3 regions of the Duganella sp. GW821-FHT07G03 genome follow, and region 3 is predicted to be linked to each of the others. Evidence: predicted binding sites of a transcription regulator. Region 3 holds the regulator's gene; each other region holds the start of a gene.
What was found. Region 3 encodes sigma-54, which starts transcription at its own class of promoters, with help from an activator protein. Its sites were predicted from a motif close to TGGCANGNAANCTGCTTT; they were not measured.

Region 1 (6,656 bases), on a different contig from region 3:
ACGGTCTATCTTCAGCACGTCGATCGGGAACTTGCGCAGGTAGGAAAAGCTTGAATAACCCGTGCCGAAATCGTCGATCGACAAGGCCAGCCCCAGCGCCTTGAGCTTGTGCAGCAACTCCACCGCCAGCGCCACGTCGTTCATGAACAAGCCCTCGGTCAACTCGATATCCAGGCAGGACGGTGGCAGGCCGGTCTGCTCCAGCACCTGCGCGATCGACGCCAGCAGGTTAGGCTCGCCGAATTGGCGCGGAGACAGGTTGACGGCGATCCGCAGCGGACCAAACCCGGCATCCTGCCAGGCCTTGGCCTGCGCGCAGGCGGTGGCCAGCACCCAGGCGCCGATCGGCACGATCAGGCCGGTCTCCTCGGCCAGGCCGATGAAGCGGTAGGGCGCCACCATGCCCAGCTCGGGATGCTGCCAGCGTATCAGCGCCTCCATGCCGACGATGCGGCCGCTGCGCAAGTCCACCTGCGGCTGGTAGTGCAGCACGAATTCATCACGCTCCAGCGCGCTGCGCAGCGCCGTCTCGATGCGCACCCGCTCCAGCGCCTCCTCGTTCATGGCCGGTTGATAGAACTGGGTGTTGTTGCGGCCCAGCTTCTTGGCGCGGTACATGGCGATGTCCGCGTGCTCGATCAGGCGCTGCGCCGGCGTGCCGTCCGGATCGTAGACCGCCACCCCGATCGAGCAGGTGACGAAGAACTCCTTCCCCTCCAGCAGCACCGGCTGCGCCACCGCCCGCATGATGCGCTGCGTGACGTCCAGCGACAGCGCCTCGTCCGGGTATTCGGTCAGGATGGCGACGAACTCGTCGCCGGACATGCGCGCCACGGTATCGCTTTCGCGCACGCTGTCTTGCAGGCGCTGGGCCACGGTCTTGAGCAGCAGGTCGCCGGCCTTGTGGCCCAGGCTGTCGTTGACGAACTTGAAGCGGTCGAGGTCGATCAGCATCACCCACAGCGGGATGCCGCTGCGGTTGGCGAAGGCGGCCGCCTGCGTCAACCGGTCTTGCAGCAGCACGCGGTTGGGCAGGCCGGTCAGCACGTCATGGTGGGCGATGTGGTGGATGCGCTGCTCGGACAGCTTGCGCTCGGTGATGTCGGTGCCGGTGCCGCGATAGCCCTTGAACCCGCCATCCTTGTCGAACAGCGGCTCGCCGCTGATGCTGAACCAGTGCAGCTGGCCGTCGGTGCCGGGCAGCGCGTAGTCGAAGTTGAGGAAGGGCAGGTGCGCTTCCAGCAGCGCGATATGGTCCTGGCCCCAGCGCGCCTGCAGCATGTCGGGATGGTTTTCCCAGCGCGTCTTGCCCATGAAGCTGTCCGGGTCCTGCTTGCCCTTGTCGAAGAAGCCGCCGGTGATGCTGGTGAAACGGAATTGCTCGTCCTGCTCCCAATACCAGTCGGACGACAGCGCCAGCAGGCGGCGGAAGCGCAGCTCGCTTTCCTGCAAGGCTTCCTCGGTGCGCTTGCGGGCGGCGACGTCCTGGTTCAGGCGTTCATTGCTCAGTTGCAGGGCGCTGGTGCGCTCGTCGACCAGCCGCTGTACCCGCACCGAGCGCAGCGCCAGCGAGTTGACGAAGGCCGCCGTCAGCAGCGAGAACAGCAGGCCGCCGATCAAGGTCGACAGCGAACCCAGGTGGCTGGCCAGGAAGGGGCGCGGCAACGGCGTCACCTGCACGTGCCAGGCCTTGCCGGCCGCGCTGAAGGTGCTGGTGTAGAGGTCGTGGTAGTCGAAGGCCAGCCAGCGCTGCAAGGGCTTGGCCGCCGCCGTCTGCTCGCCCGGCTGGCCGAGGCTGTAGATCAGGTTGTCCGGCCGGACATCGTCGCCGACGTAGACCCGCACCACCAGCGAGGCGTCGTCCAGCAGGTCGGCGCCAAACAGGATTTTTTGGATCAGGTCGGTGGAGCGGATGACGGCGCCGGTGTTGCCTATCCAGGCCGCGCGCCGCTGCGCCGCCGTGGCCGTTTGTGCGCCGGGACGGTAGACCGGCATCAGCAGCACGAAGCCCTTCTGATTGCCCCGTTCCTGTTCCAGCCGCAGCAGCGGCGTGGCCATGATGGCGCCGGCCGCCACCGCCTGGTTGATGACGTTGGACATGGGACCGAGCGACATCACGTCCAGCCCGAACGCCGCCTCGTTGCCGGACAGCGGCTCCAGGTAGTCGACGATCGCATGCTGCGGGCGCGACGACAGCGGCAGGTGGCGGCCGTCGAACATGGCGTAGCCGGGATAGCGGTCTTGCATCGCGGCGACCTGGCGGCGCGCGGCGTCGTCGTCCAGCACGCGGTGGTAGTTGAAAGCTTGCACAAAAGGATAGCGCGCCAGCAGCGGCCGGGTGAAATCGCCGAACTGCTCGCGGCTGACCGGGCCCACCGACTTGACCAGGTCGTTGAGGATGGTGACCAGCTCCAGCGTGTCGTCCAGGCCGCGGCGGATGGCGGCCGCCCGCACTTGGGCGCGCTGCTGGAAACTGAGCTCCATTTTGCCGTACTCCAGCGCGCTGACCGCGACGAACAGCATGCCGGTGACCGCCATCCCGGTGACCAGTGTCAGCGTCGCGGCCAGCGAAAACGGCGGTGACTTGGAGAACAGCGGCATGCGGCGCTTTCTGGGTGGGGACGGCAGGGCTGGCGGGTCAATCTAGTGTGTCATAACTCATGCTTTTGCGACAGTTATTTGGGCCGCTTGGACTGCAGGGATTGTCTTATGCAAGCCACGGTAAAAATAAATCTTGCGGTTGATGCAATATGGTCGGGAATTTTGACAGATGGTTTGCGCGCGACGCTGGCCCCCCTGCGAAGTCTGCAGTGGCACGAAGTATGCAGGGTCCCAGGTGATGTTGGGACAGCCACATTCCGTGGAATTATCAGGAGGAGAAAAACCATGAACACCATCTGTAGCTTGTGCTTGCCGACGGCAGCCTTGTTGGCGGGATTGATCGTCACAACACCGGCATTGGCCGGCCCGGGCGGGGATATTCCTTGCGGGTCCAAGGCCGGCGTTGTCCGGGAACGTACCATCAACCCTTCCAACTTTGAGGTCCGCATCACAGACCGCGACGGCAACGTCCTGGTGCCGCAGCCAGCCGGTTTTCCCGTTTTCGCCAAAGGCAAATTGCTGGCCGACGGCACCTTTGGCGCCGACGTGGCGATCCGGGCCTTCCCGTTTGCCTGCGACGTCAAAAATAGAACCTTTGCTTTACGCAAGAAAAAGGCCGGCCCCCTTGCTGCAGATCTGGACCCAGAGGTTGCCGAAATGGCGGACCTCAGCCTGGAGGCGATTCAGTTCGATGGCGTCAGCGGCACGTACTCCCTGGAAGACCTGTTCGGACGCCTGCAGGTCGATCTGGGCAGCGGCGTTTTCCTGACCATGCCCGACCTCTACGCCGATACCAATGGCGACGGCGTGATCGGCGACGGCGACCTGCTCTATAGCATGGTCGACATCAACACCTACCTGACGGCGCCGCCAAGTTTCAAGCTGGGCGATACCTTAAACATCGTCAATGGCCGCGTCGCCGGCCTGCCCGGCATGAAGTTCAGCACCACGCCGTTCGAATTCGACCCTGTTGCCGGCTTCGACAATGGAACGCCCTTTACCGGCCTGGGGGATGTTGAGAGTCTGCACGCCGTGGCCGCGGTGCCCGAACCGGGCACCCTCTGGCTTTGCTGCGCTGCCGTGGCCGGCGTGGCAGTTTCCCGCCGCCGCCAAGCAAAAACCGGCTAGATCAAGCCGGGCCGCCCCAGCTCAGGCGCAGCACGATCCAGTGCGCCAGCAGGCGGTTGAACAGGGCGAAGCCCAGGCCGTGGCTGCGCGCCACCTTCTGCTGCATGGCCAGCGCCGGCGACGGCTTGCCGCCCTTGACCGCGAACAGGATGCGGTTGTTGCCGGCGATGCCGCGGAACCAGCAGATGCGGCCCTGGAAGGTCTCGCGCAGGCGCCGCAGCATGGGGCCGTACTGCGGATCGTAGCTGAAGATATTGGCCACCAGCACGCCGCCGGGCCGCAGCGCGCGGCGGCAGTCGGCGTAGAAGGCGGCGCTGCCCAGCGCCGGCGGCAGGCCTTCGGCGTCGAAGCCGTCCACCAGCAGCACGTCGGCGGCGCCGGCCAGGCCGGCCAGGTATTCGGTGGCGTCGGCCTGGATGATGCGGAAGCGGGTGTTGTCGCGCGGGATGGCGAACTGCTCGCGCAGCGCGATCACGTCGGCGCGCAGCTCGAGCACCGTGATGCGGCTGTGCGGCAGGTAGCGGTAGCAGAACTTGGCCAGCGAGCCGCCGCCCAGCCCGACCATGACGATGTGCTCCGGCCTGGGCTGGAACAGCACAAAGCACATCATCGCGCGCGCGTAGCTGAGCACCAGCTCGTCCGGCCGCGACAGCCGCATCTCGCTCTGGACCATGCCGGGCTGGAATTCGAGCGAGCGCTTGTCGCCGCGCGTATGCACTTGCGGCAGGTGGGAGGACGGGGGTACAGTCATATTGTGGATTTGCAATGTCAATTTATAGTAGCATGCCGGCCAGTAAGCCACATTGCATTTACAGAAGCAACATTTGTAGGTACATTGGCGATAGCATAGGCCAGCCCCTCCGGCGGCCCCCTTGGAGACAGAGACGATGTTTTTAGACCACCCCACGCTTACCGCCACCAACAGCTTTACCGAACCTGACCGCATGGAGCGCCTGCTGCGCGTGTACGGCTACGTGGTGGCGCTGGCCGACATGGCCGGCAAGCCGGCCTTTATCGAAAAAGTCAGCCAGCTGCACGACCACAAGGGCACGCTGATCGTGTTCTGGCACGACGCGCCGACCGACGACGAGAAGGCCTATTTCTCCCAGGCCTGGGCCAGCAAGATGGGCGACGGCAGCACCAACGTCGAGCACGAGGTCTGACCCGCCCCAGGTCATGGATATAAAAACTTTGGTACTGGCGCTGGCGCTGGGCAATCTGAGCCTGTGCGCGGCGCTGTTCTTTTTTGAGCAGCAGCGGCGCCGCGACGGCCTGCCTGCGGCCGCCGCCACCTGGGGCATGGCCAAGCAGTGCCAGGCCGTGGCCTGGGGCCTGCTGTTCCTGCGCGGCACCCTGCCGGACTTCCTGACCATCCCCTTCGCCAACGCCTTGCTGTTCGCCGGTTTCGCGCTGGACGCCTCGGCCTTGTGGGAGCAGGCCGGCCGCCGCGTCTGGCGGCGCTACCTGCTGCCGGCGCTGGGCGCGGCGATCGGCGTGTTCACCGGCGCCTGGCTGCTGGAGCTGCCGGCGCCCGAACGCATCGCCATCGCCTCGCTGATCATCGGATTCTTCTTCATCGCCGGCGCCGCCGCGCTGGGCCGGGGCTGGAGCGCCGGCACCTTGCTGCGGCGCTATCTGGTGCTGTCCTCGCTGCTGCTGGCGCTGGCCGTGATGGCGCGCGGCCTGCTGACGGCGCTGCTGCCGGACGGCTGGGGCTGGGTCAGCCCGGCCATCATCCAGGGCGTCGGCATCGCCGCCCTGTACATGATGATGCTGGGCAACGCCTTCGGCTATCTGTTGCTGACCCGCGAGCGCCAGCAGGCCGAACTGGCGCGGCTGGAAGTGGTCGACGCCCTGACCGACGTGCCCAACCGGCGCGGTTTCTACCAGACGCTGACGCCGTGGATCGCGCTGGCGCGCCGGCCCGGCATGCCGACCGCGCTGATCGTCCTGAACCTCGACCATTTCAAGCGCGTCAACGACAACTACGGCCATCCGGTGGGCGACCTGGTGCTCAAGGCCATGGTCGACGTCTGCAAAAAGCAGCTGCGCGACAGCGACCTGATGGGCCGCCTGGGCGGCGCCGAGTTCGCCATCCAGCTGCCGCGCACCTCGCTGGAGGATGCGCTGACGGTGGCCGAGCGTATCCGCAACGCCGTCGCCGCGCAGCCGGTCAAGGCGGAAAAAGCCGTCATCAACATGACCGCCAGCCTGGGCGTGACCACCCTGCGCGCCGACGACACCACCGTCAGCCTGTTCAAGCGCGCCGACGAGGCGCTGCAACTGGCCAAACAGGCCGGCCGCAACCGCGTGGTCGAGGCGCAGACCGGCGCCGGCGCGCTGGAAGCCTGATTTGCTGCGCCGCTGTCATCAGCAGGTAACAAACTGCGCCTATCGTGATTATAATCATGTAAATCGTTTAGTTTGATTCACCCGCGAGCCTTCGTTGCCGTTTGCCGAGAGAGGCTTCCAAATATGTACGCAGCAGTAGATCTGGGTTCCAACAGTTTTCGCCTCCACATCGGCAAGCATGACGGGGAGGCGATCCGCGTCCTGAAATCCGTGCGCGAGCCGATCCGCCTGGCCGCAGGGCTGGACGACAAGGGCAACCTGACCCCCGCCGCCATGCAGACCGCGCTGGCCTGCCTGAAAAACTTCCGCGCCGTGCTGGCCGCCTACAAGCTCGATGGCGTGCGCGTGGTGGCCACGTCGGCCATGCGGGTGGCGCGCAATTCCGCCAGCTTCCTGCCCGAAGCCGAACTGGCGATCGGCTATCCGATCGAGATCATCTCCGGCGAGGAGGAGGGGCGCCTGATCTACATGGGCGTGGCCAACGCGCTGGCGCTGGCCGGCGAACGGCGGCTGGTGATCGACATCGGCGGCGGCTCCACCGAGTTGATACTGGGGCGCGGCCAGGAAATCGAGCG
Region 2 (6,656 bases), on a different contig from region 3:
ATGGTGTTGAACTTGGTGCTGTCGCTGAAGAAGCCCGCCGCCACCAGCTTGTTCTTCTTGCTGTTCTCGATGCTGTAGGCCGCCACCTGGGCGCGGAATTCGGGATCGATGTCGGCGGTCTTCTGGAAGAAGGTCTCGCTGGCCTTGTATTGCTGCTTGGTCGGCGTCGGCATGAACTCCGGATTTTCCGGCGCCAGGCGGGCCAGGTCTTCCGCGCGGCGCACCACTTTTTCCAGCGACTTGTCGTCAAACTCGTTGATGGTGGCCGTGCCCTGCTTCTTGCCGAAGGCGACCGACACCACCAGCTGCGTGTCCTCGATCAAGCCGGCGGTCGACACGGCGTTGCGCGCGTAGCGGATATTGCCCTTGCGGCTGCCGGTGATGTTCACTTCGCACTGGTCGCCCTTGGAGAAGGACAGGACCTTGTCGCTGATACGTTTTGCTTCGTCTTGACTCAAATTCTTCATCTCGTGGTCTCCAGGGCTTAGCCGATTTTGCGTGCGGTGTTGATGACGTTGATGCCGTTGAAGCGCGCCGTGCTGGCGCCATGCGACACCACCGACACCTGCGAAGGCTGGCCTTTACCGTCAAAGAAGGAACCGCCCATGCGCCAATCGCGCTCGTCGCACAGACCGGCGCAGGCATTCCAGAACTCCTGGGTATTCGATTGATAGGCCACGTCTTCCAGCATCTCGCCGATCTTGCCGTTCTTGATTTCGTAGAACAACTGGCCGCCGAACTGGAAGTTGTAGCGCTGCTGGTCGATCGAGAAGGAACCGTCGCCGACGATGTAGATGCCCTTCTTGACGTCCTTGACCATCTCGTCCGGGGTCATCTTCTTCTTACCGGCTTGCAGCGAGACGTTGGGCATGCGCTGGAACTGCACGCTGCTCCAGTTGTCCGCATACGAGCAGCCGTGCGATTCCTTCTCGCCGATGATGGCCGCCTGGTCGCGCGTGGCCTGGTAGTTGACCAGGATGCCGTCCTTGATGATGTCCCAGCGCTTGCACTTGACGCCTTCGTCGTCGTAGCCGACGTTGGCCAGCGAACCGGGGGTGGTCTTGTCGGCGACGATGTTGACCAGGTCCGAACCGTACTTGAATTTTTTCGACTGCCATTTATCGAGCGTGGCGAAGCTGGTGCCGGCGAAGTTGGCCTCGTAGCCGAGCACGCGATCGAGCTCGGTCGGGTGGCCGACCGATTCGTGGATGGTCAGCCACAGGTGTTCCGGCGACAGCACCAGGTCGTACTTGCCCGGCTCGACCGACTTGGCGCTCAGCTTTTGCTTGGCCTGCTTGCCGGCCGCGCGCGCGTCTTCGATCAGGTCGTAGGACTTGGTGTACAGCGTGGTCACGCCGCCGGCCGCCTTGATCTTGTGCTCGGGACGCGCGTCCAGGTATTCGTAGCCCATGCCGACCGGTGACGACAGGCCCTGGCGCGAACGGAACTTGTTGGTCTTCTGGTCGACGGCGGTGGCGAACACCGGCATCCACAGGCGGTGCACGTCCTGGTCGATGTAGGAGCCGTCGGTGGAGGCGAAGTACTTCTGCTGGTTGACCTGGAACAGCAGCGACTGCATGAAGCTGGCGCCGCCCTCCATGCCGGCCTTGTTGGCGGCGATCAGCAGCTCGGCCTTGTCCTTGATGGCGACCGTGCGCCAGTCCTTGACGATGGGCGTGGCCCACGACACTTCGCCGACGCCCTTGACCGGTGCCAGGATGACCGGCTCGGTCTGCAGCTTGGCGTTGGCCTTGGCGATGGCGACCGCCTGGCGCGCGGCGGCGGCGACGCCGTCCGGGCTCATGTCGTTGGTGGCGGCAAAGCCGTAGGCGCCGCCGGCGATCACGCGCACGCCGACCCCGGCCGATTCCGTGTTGACCACGTTCTCGACGTTCAGGTCGCGGGTGGTGATGAACTGGTTCAGGTAGCGCCCTACCCGCACGTCGCAGTAGGAGGCGCCGGCCTGGGTCGCCGCGGTCAGCGCGGTATCGGCCAGCATTTTCTTGAATTGCAGGGCGACTGGCTTGAGCAGTTCTTCCGCCGCGATTGCGCGACCGAAGGCGGGCAGCAGCATCGTGCCCAGGGCCAGACTACTAACATTGAGGAATGCACGTCGTTCCATCGTATCTCCAAAAACGTAACAAGATTGCGGGCCGGTCGCCCGGGGTTCTGCTTTTTATTTGCTTTTCTAGCTGGAACTACTTCGTTACCGCTCGTTGCTTTGCACTACACCTGAATATCCGCCGCCGTTTCCGCCGGTTTAGCAATATTAGCGCCGGATTAAGGAAGGAGATAGGCAAAATGTGTGCCACGGGTATTCATGTTGCAAGTTGGTGCGGCAGGCAGGATATTCAGGCAGGAGTGTCCGCGTATCTGTCCGTTCGACTGTCCGCCAGTGTCCGAAAGTGTCCGCCGAGTGTCCGCCTGGGCTGGCCGTCACGCTAGCGCGGAGCGCCGTCCCAATTCGCTTGACCTTCAGGCAAGCCTGCACCATGATCGCGCAGGGCGAGCGGCTGCGCATCGTCCCAACCAACGAACCCTCAGGAGACTTTGCATGAAACGAACCGTACTTGCCGCCCTGGCCGCCACCATGTTGATCGCGGGCGGCGCCTTTGCCGCCGAAGATGCGGCACTGAAGGCCGCCATCGCCGCGCCGTCGCGCACGCCAGCCAACGTCGAGCGCGACGTCTACCGCCATCCGTATGAAACGCTGAGCTTCTTCGGCATCAAGCCGAGCATGACGGTGGTCGAGCTGGAACCGGGCGGCGGCTGGTACACCGAGATCCTGGCCCCCTACCTGCGCGACCATGGCAAGCTGATCGCCGCCGGCAACGACCTCGCTTCGCCCGACGCCAACGAGCGCAAGGCCGCCGAGCGCTTCATGGCGCGCCTGAACGCCAAGCCCGAGGTGTACAACAAGGTGGCGCTGGGTGTGTTCTCGCCGCCGCGCAAGTATGAACTGGCGCCGGCCGGCAGCGTCGACATGGTGGTCACCTTCCGCAACGTCCACAACTGGATGGAAACCGGCCCGGACAACATGAAGACGCTGTTCGGCAGCGTCTACGCCAGCCTGAAGAAAGGCGGCGTGTTCGGCGTGGTCGAGCACCGCCTGCCGGCCGCCAAGGTGCAGGACAAGGACGCCAGCAGCGGTTATATGCACGAGAAATATGTGATCGGCCTGGCCGAGGCGGCCGGCTTCAAGCTGGCCGACAAGTCGGAAGTCAACGCCAATCCCAAGGACAACGCCGAGCACAAGGGCGGTGTCTGGGCGCTGCCGCCGACCTACGGCAACAAGGACGAGGACCGCGCCATGTACAAGGCCATCGGCGAGAGCGACCGCATGACGCTGAAGTTCGTCAAGCCTTGAACATCTCTTCGCCAGTATTCCAACCTCGGTCTCGCAGGAATGGCATATGATTTAAGGTGACATATCGACCTGGCCTTCGACGGCCAGCGTCGGTCATTCTCACAGCCTTGAAAAGAGACGATCATGAAGAAGTTCCAAGAACTAACCATCAAAACGAATAGCACACCGGAAGAAGCCGTCAGCGCCATTGCTACACACCTGCCTCCGCAATGGATGCGCGATGCAAAAAGGGAGGCGGATATCGTCTTGAATGTGGGCGGTAAATTCTTCTGCTTCGAAATCAAAGCGAGCCCTGCGGGCGCCGCAAGACTTTGGGCCGCGCCGTCAGATGGCGGGATTTCGGTGAGAAATATCGTGCCGATTGATAAGTCGGAGTTGACCCCTGATGAGTACAATGAAATCCTTGGCCTATTTGTTCACGATGCCATCAATGGGCATTTTAAATATGAGATGAGCAATCCTGACGTTAAACTTGTCGACCTGATAAGCAAGGCGTCCTCAGAAAAATTCCATGCATTTTCAAGCTGCGCAAACAAGTCGACCGGCCACAGCCATCCTCTCGACGATGCACGTTGGCTGGACTTCGTCTACAGCGTGGCAAAGCACCGCGAGTCGCTCGATGCAGACGATCTTCAGTTTTTCTTGCAAGAAGATGGCTGGGATGAACAAAGTGCGCAGGATCTAGCCGCAGATTTCTCGTATGGACTCCGCGCTATGCAACATGCGCTCGCGTCAGCGGAGCGCGGGGAATGATTTGCGATATTCCGACCGCTGCGCAAATAATCGGAGCGTCATCCAAGCCGATATTACTGGTCGATACATGCTCGCTGCTCGACGTGATACGCACGCCCGTTCGCGACAAACTTAACCCGGATCATATAAAAGGCGGTATCGAGATACTTGCCAAGATTGCGGCGGGAGAGCTTCACATGGTGGTGACAACGACCATAAAGACGGAGTTTAACGAGCACCTGAGCACGACTTGTGACGACTTGGAAAACAACGCGAAGTCCCTGGAGGACAGGACAGGCCACTACACCCGGGCGAGTGCCTTCGCCGGCATCCCGTTAATGGCCACCGGTTCGCTACAAGGGGCAACCCTGTCAAAAAAATTATCACAATACTCCACCGACTTGCTCGCTCATTCCATCATCCTCCAGCGTGACCTGGATTGCGGTCATCGGGCGCATGACCGGGTCGAAGTGCATAATGCGCCAGCAAGCAGAGGGAAAAGCGAATCGAAAGACTGCCTGATCGTCGAACACTTCCTTGAACTGGTTCGACGGCTGCGCAACGCCGGTTACGCGAGAAAAGCTGTATTTGTCACGAACAACTCAACTGACTACGGGCCGCCAAACGCGCCCCGAGCTCCACTGGATAGCGAGTTCATCAATGCGAAGATCGTCTACTGCAATAACTTTTCGTGGGCGCTTGTCGAAGCGCTGAAACCTTAAGCGGCTAAAAGCGCGTAAACTTGTGCTCGTCGGGCGCGCCCTCGGCCACCAGGTCGAGCTTGCGCGCCGGGCGCGCATGCCTGGCGCCAGTCTTCAGCACCACCGGCCGGCGCGTCGATCCGGCGCGCGGCAACTCCTCGACCGCATACTGCTTGAACACCGCCATCAGCAGGGTCAGCTGCTCGGCCTGCGCGCTCATCTCTTCCGACGTCGCCGCCAGTTCCTCGGAGCTGGCCGCGTTGATCTGGGTGGTCTGGCTGAGCTGACCGACCGCGCTGTTAATCTGCCGCACGCCGGAGCTCTGTTCCTCCGACGCCGCCGAAATCTCCTGCACCAGCTCCGACGTCTTGCGGATATTCGGCACCAGCGCATCGAACATCTGGCCGGCCTGCTCGGCCAGCTCGACGCTGTCCGACGCCACCTTGCTGATTTCCTGCGCCGCCACCTGGCTGCGTTCGGCCAGCTTGCGCACCTCGGCCGCCACCACCGCGAAGCCCTTGCCGTGTTCATGCGCGCGCGCCGCCTCGATCGCCGCGTTCAGCGCCAGCAGGTTGGTTTGATAGGCGATGTCGTCGATGATGCTGATCTTGCTGGCGATCTGCTTCATCGCCGCCGCCGTGGCCTTGACCACTTCGGCGCCGCGCGCCGCGTCCACCGCCGCCTGGGTGGCGATGCCGTCGGTGACCTTGGCGTTTTCCGTGTTCTGCGCGATCGACGCCGTCATCTGCTCGATCGAGGCGCTGGTCTCCTCCACGCCCGCCGCCTGCTCGCTGGCCGCCTGCGACAGCGACTGCGCGGTCGAGCTCACTTCCTCCGAGGCGCCGGCCAGGCTGCCCACCACCGCCTGCACTTCGCGCACGATGCCCGACAGGCTGCGCGCCAGCCACAGCGCCAGCACGCAACCGAGCACCGCGATCGCGATGTCGATGCCCAGGATCAAGCGCTTGGCGGAGTCGCTCACGTCCGTCATGGCCGCCGATGCGGCCTTGGTTTCGCCGTCGTTAACCTTGAGCAGCTTGCGGAAGGCGGAGGCGATGGCCGCGTCGGCCCCCTTGATGGCCTTGTCCATGTCCTGCGCCGCCATGCCCTTCTCGTGCATCGCTTCGAGCTGGGTCATGCTGTCGCCGTAGGCCTTGGTGCCGGCCACGACTTCGTTCAGCAGGGTCTGCTCGTCGGCGCTGACGTTGCCCGCCGCCTTGTAGTTGGCCATTTCCTTGTCGATGGCGGCCAGGTCGGCGCGGAACTTGCCGTTGTAGTCGCCGCCGCGCAGGATGTAGTTCTTGAAATGATGGATCGCATTGCCTTGGGCGGTAAGTCCCTCCAGCACGGCGTTCTTGCGCACCAGCGTGACGGTTTCGAAGTCGTTCCAGTGCTCGTGCAGCGAGCTCAGCTTGGAGAAGGCTATCACCCCCAGCGCGATCACCAGCAGCACGATGCCGCCAAAGCCGGCATGCAGCCGGGTTTCCATTTTCATATGCTTGAACATGAGCGATTTCTCCAATCGGCGGGGAGGGTCACATGCCATTGTGAACCTATTCCCTGCGGCAAATCTCACCAATACTCACTTGTGGCGTACACCCCACGTCAGCGGTGTCCGGCCCCGGCCAGCTTGAAGAAGGACATGGTCTGCTGCAGCTGCTCGGCCTGGCCGCTCATCTCTTCGGCGGTGGCGGCCAGCTGCTCCGAACTGGAGGCGTTTTGCTGGGTGGTCTGGCTCAGCTGGGTGACGGCCGCGTTGATCTGGCCGACCCCGGCCGACTGTTCCTCCGACGCCGCCGTGATCTCCTGCACCAGGTTGGAGGTGCGGCGGATGTTCGGCACCATGGCGTCGAGCA
Region 3 (6,656 bases):
ACGCGCGCCCACGTCATCGGCGAGCTGATCGCCGGCGGTCCGCCGGCGCTGATCATCGCCCAGGGTCTGGAGACGCCGCCCGACATCCTCGCCATCTGCGACGAGAAAAACATTCCGCTGTTCTCCACGCCGCTGCCGGCCGCGCAGGTGATCGACTTCCTGCGCGTCTACCTGTCGAAGAAGCTGGCGCAACGCATCATCATGCACGGCGTGTTCATGGACGTGCTGGGCGTGGGCGTGCTGATCACCGGCGACTCCGGCCTCGGCAAGAGCGAGCTGGGCCTGGAGCTGATTTCGCGTTCGCACGGCCTGGTGGCCGATGACGCGGTGGAGTTCTCGCGCATCGCGCCCAACATGATCGAAGGCCGCTGCCCGGCGCTGCTGCAAAACCTGCTGGAAGTGCGCGGGCTGGGGCTGCTGGACATCAAGGCCATCTTCGGCGAGACCGCGGTGCGCCGCAAGATGCGCTTGAAACTGATCGTGCACCTGGTGCGGCGCGGCGCGGCCGACGAGGAAGTCGAGCGCCTGCCGTTCCAGTTCCCGACCGAAGACGTGCTGGGCCTGCCGATCCGCAAGGTGGTGATCCCGGTGGCGGCCGGCCGCAACATCGCGGTGCTGCTGGAAGCCGCCGTGCGCAACACCATCCTGCAACTGCGCGGCATCGATACGCTGCAGGAATTCATGGAGCGTCAAAGACAAGCGATGAGCGGCGACTAAGCCGGCACCCATAGCTTTTCCGCATCATTGCGAAAACTAAACATGGTCATTCTGGGCAAGTAAGTCCGGCCTGCGGTATCATCGTGGCCTATGCGCATCGTACTCATTACCGGTATTTCCGGCTCCGGCAAGTCCGTGGCCCTGAACGTCCTGGAAGACACTGGACACTATTGCGTCGACAATCTGCCGCCAGCCCTGCTGTCGAGCCTGGTGGACACCCTGGTCGCCGACGGTCTGGAGGCGCTGGCCGTGGCGGTCGACGCGCGCAGCGCCGAATCGCTGGCCACGCTGCCGGCGGCCGTCGAGCGCCTGCGCGAGCTGGGGCACGACGTCAAGGTCATGTTCCTGACCGCGAACACGCACTCGCTGGTGGCGCGCTTCTCGGAAACGCGGCGCAGCCACCCACTGTCGCACGAACTGCGGCCGGGCCATAACCCGGCGGCGCGCCGCACGCTGATCGAGTGCATTTCGGAAGAGCGCGAGCGGCTGTCGGCCATCGAACAACTGGGCCATGTGATCGACACCTCGGAGCTGAGCGCCAACAAGCTGCGCGCCTGGGTCAAGGACCTGGTGGCAATCGAGCGGGCGCCGCTGATCCTGTTCTTTGAATCGTTCGCCTTCAAGCTGGGCGTGCCGCTGGACGCGGACTTCGTGTTCGACGTGCGGGCGCTGCCGAACCCCTACTACGACCTGACCTTGCGTCCGCTGACCGGCCGCGACGCGCCGGTGATCGACTTCCTCAACGCCCAGCCGAGCGCGCTGGACCTGATGAACGACATCCGCGTCTTCATCGAGAAATGGCTGCCGTCCTTCAAGACCGACAACCGCAGCTACCTGACGGTGGCGGTGGGCTGCACCGGCGGCCAGCACCGCTCGGTCTTCATGGCCGAGCAACTGGCGGCCTACTTCCAGCAATCCGAACGCGTCATCCTGCGCCACCGCGAACAGGCCTGATCAGCGGCTCCAGTGCACCACTTCGATGGTGTGGCCGTCCGGGTCCTTGATCATGGTGCCGAAGTAGCGCTCGTTGATGTCCGGCCGCAAGCCGGGCTCGCGCAGCGGTGTCGCGCCAAGCCCCATCGCCGCGTCGAAAAACTCCCTGGCCGCCTGCCGGCTGGGCGCGGCGACGGCCACATGGGCGCGGTCGCCGGCCAGCACGTCCTCGCTCACCGACGGGTAGAGGCAAAAACTCCAGGCGCCATCGGCGCCGTAGATCACCTGGGTGGCGTCGCTGTGCTGCAAGGTGTAGCCCAGCGGCGCGAAGCAGGCGGTGTAGAAATCCGTGGCGCGCGGCAGTGCGCGGGTGCCGATGGAAACGTGGTCGATCATGATGCTGTCCTCCTGAAGTTGGAAGGCCCATCATACTGAGCGGCGGTGAGACAACATTGCAATCTCACCCGCCGCGATGCAAGAATTACTCGATCTTCACAGCGGCACTTTGGTCTCGAACTTGGCGCAGTTCATGGCCAGCAAACTCTTGTAGTTGCTGACGTTATTATTCGACGTGAACACGCGCCGGGTGAAGGCCTGGAACGCTTCCATCGACACCGCCGTCACCACCAGCATGAAGTCGAACTCGCCCGCCACTTCGTAGCAGGCCATGACGTCGGGCTCTTCGCGCATCAGCGACTCGAACATTTTCAACAGCGAGGTATTCTGCTGCTCCAGCTGCACCGTGACGAACGCGGTCAGCGGGCGGCCGACGCGCACCCGGTCCACCAGCGCCACCTCCTTGACCAGCACGCCGCTGGCGCGCAACTGCGCGATGCGGCGCTGGCAGGTGGCGGCGGACGCGTGCACCAGCCCGGCGATGCGCCGCAGCGGGATGCTGGCGTCCTCCTGCAGCAGGTTCAGTATCTGGATGTCGAGTCGGTCCAGTTCCACGGCCATCGGCGCTTAGTCCAGGTGGCGCAGCGGGTGGGCGTAGTCCGGCCACACCGGCTGGAAGAAGCGCCGCACCATCGCCTCGTCGACCTCGTCCAGCGAGGCCGGCTTCCACTGCGGCGCGTTGTCCTTGTCGATGACCAGCGCGCGCACGCCTTCGATCACTTCGCCGTCCTCGAAGTTGTGGCGCACCAGCGTGCGCTCCATGCGCAGGCAATCGGCCACGCCCATTGCGGCGCCGCGCCGGACCAGCTCGTGCGTCACGCACATCATCAGCGGCGAGCGGGTGGCCATCACCTGCAGCGTCTTTTGCGCGAAGGCGCTGTCGTCGGTTTTCAGCGAGGCGATGATGGCGGGCACCGAGCCGGCGCCGAAGTGGCGGTCGATAGCGGCGCGCTCGGCCGCCAGCTTGCTGTCGCCGGCAGCGGCCCTGAACGGCGCCGCGAAAGCCGCGATGGCCTCGGCCAAGCCCGCGCCCGGCGTCGACTCAAGCAGCGCCGACAGCGCCGCCATGTCGCTGCCCGGCACAAAGTGATCGGCCAGCCCCGCATGCAGCGCATCGGCCGCACCGATGGTGACGCCGGTGACGCCCAGGTAGCAGCCCAACTTGCCCGGCGCGCGCGCCAGGAAATAGCTGCCGCCCACATCCGGGAACAGGCCGATGTTCACTTCCGGCATGGCCATCTTGGTCCGCTCGGTGACGATGCGCACGCGGCAATCAGGACCGCCCTGCGCCACGCCCATGCCGCCGCCCATGACCACGCCGTCCATCAGCGCGACGTAGGGCTTGGGATAAAAATGGATCAGGTGGTTGAGCGCGTATTCCTCGGTGAAGAAATCCTCCACCAACGCGCTGCCGCCCTGCGGCGTGGCGCGGCCGGCGTCGTAGAAGAAGCGGATGTCGCCGCCGGCGCAGAAGGCCTTTTCGCTGCTGCTGCGGATGACCACGGCGGCCACGCCGCTGTCGTCGCGCCACGCCATCAGCGCCGCCGTGATATCGCGCACCATCGCCAGCGACAAAGAGTTCAAGGCCTTGGGCCGGTCCAGCGTGATGAAGCCGGTTCCGTTGCTGACGCTGGTGTGGACGTATTCGCTCATGGAGTCTCTAGGGTCGTGGTGAAAACCCTATTTTACTGCGGGCGCAAAAAAGGGCGCCTCTGCGCCCTTAGTTGGATGGTGCCGGGGCCGTTGTTATAGGGCGGCGGCAGCGGGTTCGTAGCTATCCGGGAGATGCTTGATCGCATCGTGGCCGTGCTCTTGGACCTTGGCTTTGTACTTCATGACCTGCCGATCCAGCTTGTCGATCAAGGTATCGATGGCGGCGTACAGGTCTTGCGACAGGCTTTCCACGTAGACGGTCTTGCCCGACATGCGCAGGTTGATTTCAGCCTTCTGGCGTTTCTCTTTCTCTTTGAGGTTATCTACAGTCAGGATGACAGCAATATCAATCACTTGATCAAAGTGGCGGGTGACGCGTTCCAGCTTGTTCTGCACGTATTCACGGATGGCCGAGGTCACTTCGAGATGATGTCCACTGATGGTGAGATTCATACACACTCCTAAAGATAATGTCGCTTCTTACGGTTAGTGCGGAGCCCATTACCGCCGGGCGCGCAGGAACCAAGTAACTACAAAGATTTACGGAGACTGACTGGCGGGATCTTCAACGCTTCGCGATATTTGGCAACAGTGCGTCGCGCAATCACCATGCCTTGTTCTCCCAGCATGTCCGCAATCTTACTGTCGGATAAAGGATTTTTCGGGTCTTCTGCTCCTGTCAATTGCACGATGAGTGCACGTATCGCCGTCGAACTTGCTTCCCCCCCCGCTTCGGTGGCGACATGGCTACCAAAGAAATATTTCAACTCAAACATGCCATGCGGGGTCAGCATATATTTTTGAGTTGTTACACGAGAAATAGTGCTCTCGTGTAGACCCAGTGTATCAGCAATTTCACGAAGCACAAGGGGGCGCATGGCAACCGCGCCATGGGAGAAAAAGTTCTTTTGTCGTTCTACTATCGCTTGTGCAACGCGCAAAATCGTGTCGAAACGCTGGCGCATATTCTTGATCAGCCACTTCGCTTCCTGCAGCTGCGCGCCCATCGCGCCCTCGCCTTTTCCCTGCTTGAGCAGGTTGGCGTACATGGCGTTCACGCGCAGGCGCGGCATGACGTCGTTGTTCAGGCTCACTTGCCAGCCGTTGCGCGCTTTTTTGACGATCACGTCCGGCACCACGTAGTCCGACACGTCCGACGCGAACGCCGAACCCGGATGCGGATTGCACTGGCGGATGACGGTTTGTGCTTCGCGCAAATCTTCGTCGTCGCACAGCAGCGCCTTCTTCAGTTTGTTGAAATCGCGCTGGGCAAACCAGGTCAAATGATTTTCAACAATCGCCAGCGCCATGCGCCGCGTGACCATCGGAATCGCCGGCAGACGCTTGATCTGCAGCGCCAGGCATTCGGACGCGTTGCGCGCGCCCACGCCCATCGGATCGAAGCTTTGCAGCATCGACAAGGCGGTCTGCAATTCGTCGAGCTCCAGTTCCAGTTCTTCCGGCAGGCGGGCCAGGATTTCTTCCAGCGATTCCTCGAGGTAGCCGTTTTCGTCCAGCGCGTCGATGATCAGCTCGACCAGCGCGCGGTCGCGCATCTCCAGCACCGTCACCCGCATCTGCTCCATCAGGTGTTCGCGCAAGGTGCAGTGGCTGGCCTCCAGTTGCGGCCGCGAGTCCTCGTCGTCGGGCGCCTTGCTGCGGCCGGCGTCGCTCCAGTCGACATCGGCGTCGCTGCTGGTGCTTTCGGTGTCGGCGGCCGGGCCGTCGTAGTTGTCGGCGTCGGCGGCCGGCGCCTCCTGGGCGTTGGGCGGGCCCTCGGGCGGCGCGTCGCCGACCGGGGCTTGTTGGCTGATGGCGCCGTCCGACAGCAGCCGCAGCGAGCGGTCCAGCGGGTCGTCGAGGCGCTCCAGCAGCGGATTATCGGTCAGCAGCTGTTCCAGTTCCTGGTGCAGCTCCAGCGTCGACAACTGCAGCAGCCGGATCGACTGCTGCAACTGAGGTGTCAGCGCGAGGTGCTGCGACGTGCGCAGTTGCAAAGACTGTTTCATGGGTTTTACATGCGGAAGTGTTCACCCAGATACACGCGACGCACCGATTCGTTGGCGATGATGTCGTCTGGCCGGCCTGAAGCCAATACCGTGCCCTGGTTGATGATATATGCGCGGTCGCAGATGCCCAGCGTCTCGCGCACATTGTGATCGGTAATGAGGACGCCGATGCCGCGTTCCTTGAGGAAGCGCACGATGCGCTGGATCTCAATCACGGCGATCGGGTCGACCCCGGCGAATGGTTCGTCGAGCAGCACGAAGCGCGGGTTGGTCGCCAGTGCGCGCGCGATCTCCACGCGGCGGCGCTCGCCGCCCGACAGCGACAGCGCCTGGTTCTCGCGCAGTTTTTCGATTTGCAAATCGGCCAGCAGGGTATTGAGCCGTTCATCAATGGCAGCCTTGGATAAAGGCTTGCCGTCCACTTTCTGGATTTCGAGGACGGCGCGGATATTTTCTTCCACCGTCAGCTTGCGGAACACCGACGCTTCCTGCGGCAGGTAGGACAAGCCGAGCGAGGCGCGGCGGTGGATAGGCAGCGAGGAGATATCGGTGCCGCTGATATCGATGCTGCCGGCGTCCGACGGCACCAGGCCGACGATCATGTAGAACGAGGTGGTCTTGCCGGCGCCGTTGGGGCCGAGCAGGCCCACCACTTCGCCGCATTCGACTTGCAGGGACACGTCATGCACGACCTGGCGCTTGCCATAGGTCTTTTGCAGGCCGCGCACGATCAGGGTGCTACCGCAGGATGGTTCCATGCTTACTTCTCCGTGGCCGGCGGCGTCGATGCGGCCGGTGCGGGTGCCGCCGGCGCGGCCGGACGGATGGTCGGCTGGATCACCATGGTGCCGCGGCCGGCGCCCGGCTTGCTGACGCCGGAGACGTTGTTCTTGACGTCGAAATGTTCGGTGCGGCTGTCGTAGGAAATGAACTCGCTGTTGACTTCGC

Region 1: the regulator sigma-54 is predicted to act here: its motif matches at 2,812-2,829, upstream of AC07OK_RS22660 (PEP-CTERM sorting domain-containing protein).
Region 2: the regulator sigma-54 is predicted to act here: its motif matches at 2,294-2,311, upstream of AC07OK_RS24810 (TldD/PmbA family protein).

Annotation. Positions count from the first base shown of each region.
Region 1 is NZ_JBWKQE010000020.1:82,210-88,865, reverse strand. Features, by position in the region: gene AC07OK_RS22665 (bifunctional diguanylate cyclase/phosphodiesterase) at 1-2,601, opposite strand, end outside; gene AC07OK_RS22660 (PEP-CTERM sorting domain-containing protein) at 2,887-3,729, shown strand; gene AC07OK_RS22655 (spermine/spermidine synthase domain-containing protein) at 3,731-4,480, opposite strand; gene AC07OK_RS22650 (hypothetical protein) at 4,617-4,892, shown strand; gene AC07OK_RS22645 (GGDEF domain-containing protein) at 4,906-6,081, shown strand; gene AC07OK_RS22640 (Ppx/GppA phosphatase family protein) at 6,205-6,656, shown strand, end outside.
Region 2 is NZ_JBWKQE010000024.1:17,336-23,991, reverse strand. Features, by position in the region: gene AC07OK_RS24815 (TldD/PmbA family protein) at 1-467, opposite strand, end outside; gene AC07OK_RS24810 (TldD/PmbA family protein) at 485-2,122, opposite strand; gene AC07OK_RS24805 (class I SAM-dependent methyltransferase) at 2,555-3,367, shown strand; gene AC07OK_RS24800 (hypothetical protein) at 3,491-4,120, shown strand; gene AC07OK_RS24795 (hypothetical protein) at 4,117-4,821, shown strand; gene AC07OK_RS24790 (methyl-accepting chemotaxis protein) at 4,826-6,307, opposite strand; gene AC07OK_RS24785 (methyl-accepting chemotaxis protein) at 6,406-6,656, opposite strand, start outside.
Region 3 is NZ_JBWKQE010000019.1:63,954-70,609, reverse strand. Features, by position in the region: gene hprK (HPr(Ser) kinase/phosphatase) at 1-717, shown strand, start outside; gene rapZ (RNase adapter RapZ) at 808-1,671, shown strand; gene AC07OK_RS21925 (VOC family protein) at 1,672-2,046, opposite strand; gene AC07OK_RS21920 (Lrp/AsnC family transcriptional regulator) at 2,143-2,601, opposite strand; gene AC07OK_RS21915 (enoyl-CoA hydratase/isomerase family protein) at 2,614-3,699, opposite strand; gene hpf (ribosome hibernation-promoting factor, HPF/YfiA family) at 3,793-4,152, opposite strand; gene AC07OK_RS21905 (RNA polymerase factor sigma-54) at 4,230-5,708, opposite strand; gene lptB (LPS export ABC transporter ATP-binding protein) at 5,714-6,466, opposite strand; gene lptA (lipopolysaccharide transport periplasmic protein LptA) at 6,469-6,656, opposite strand, start outside.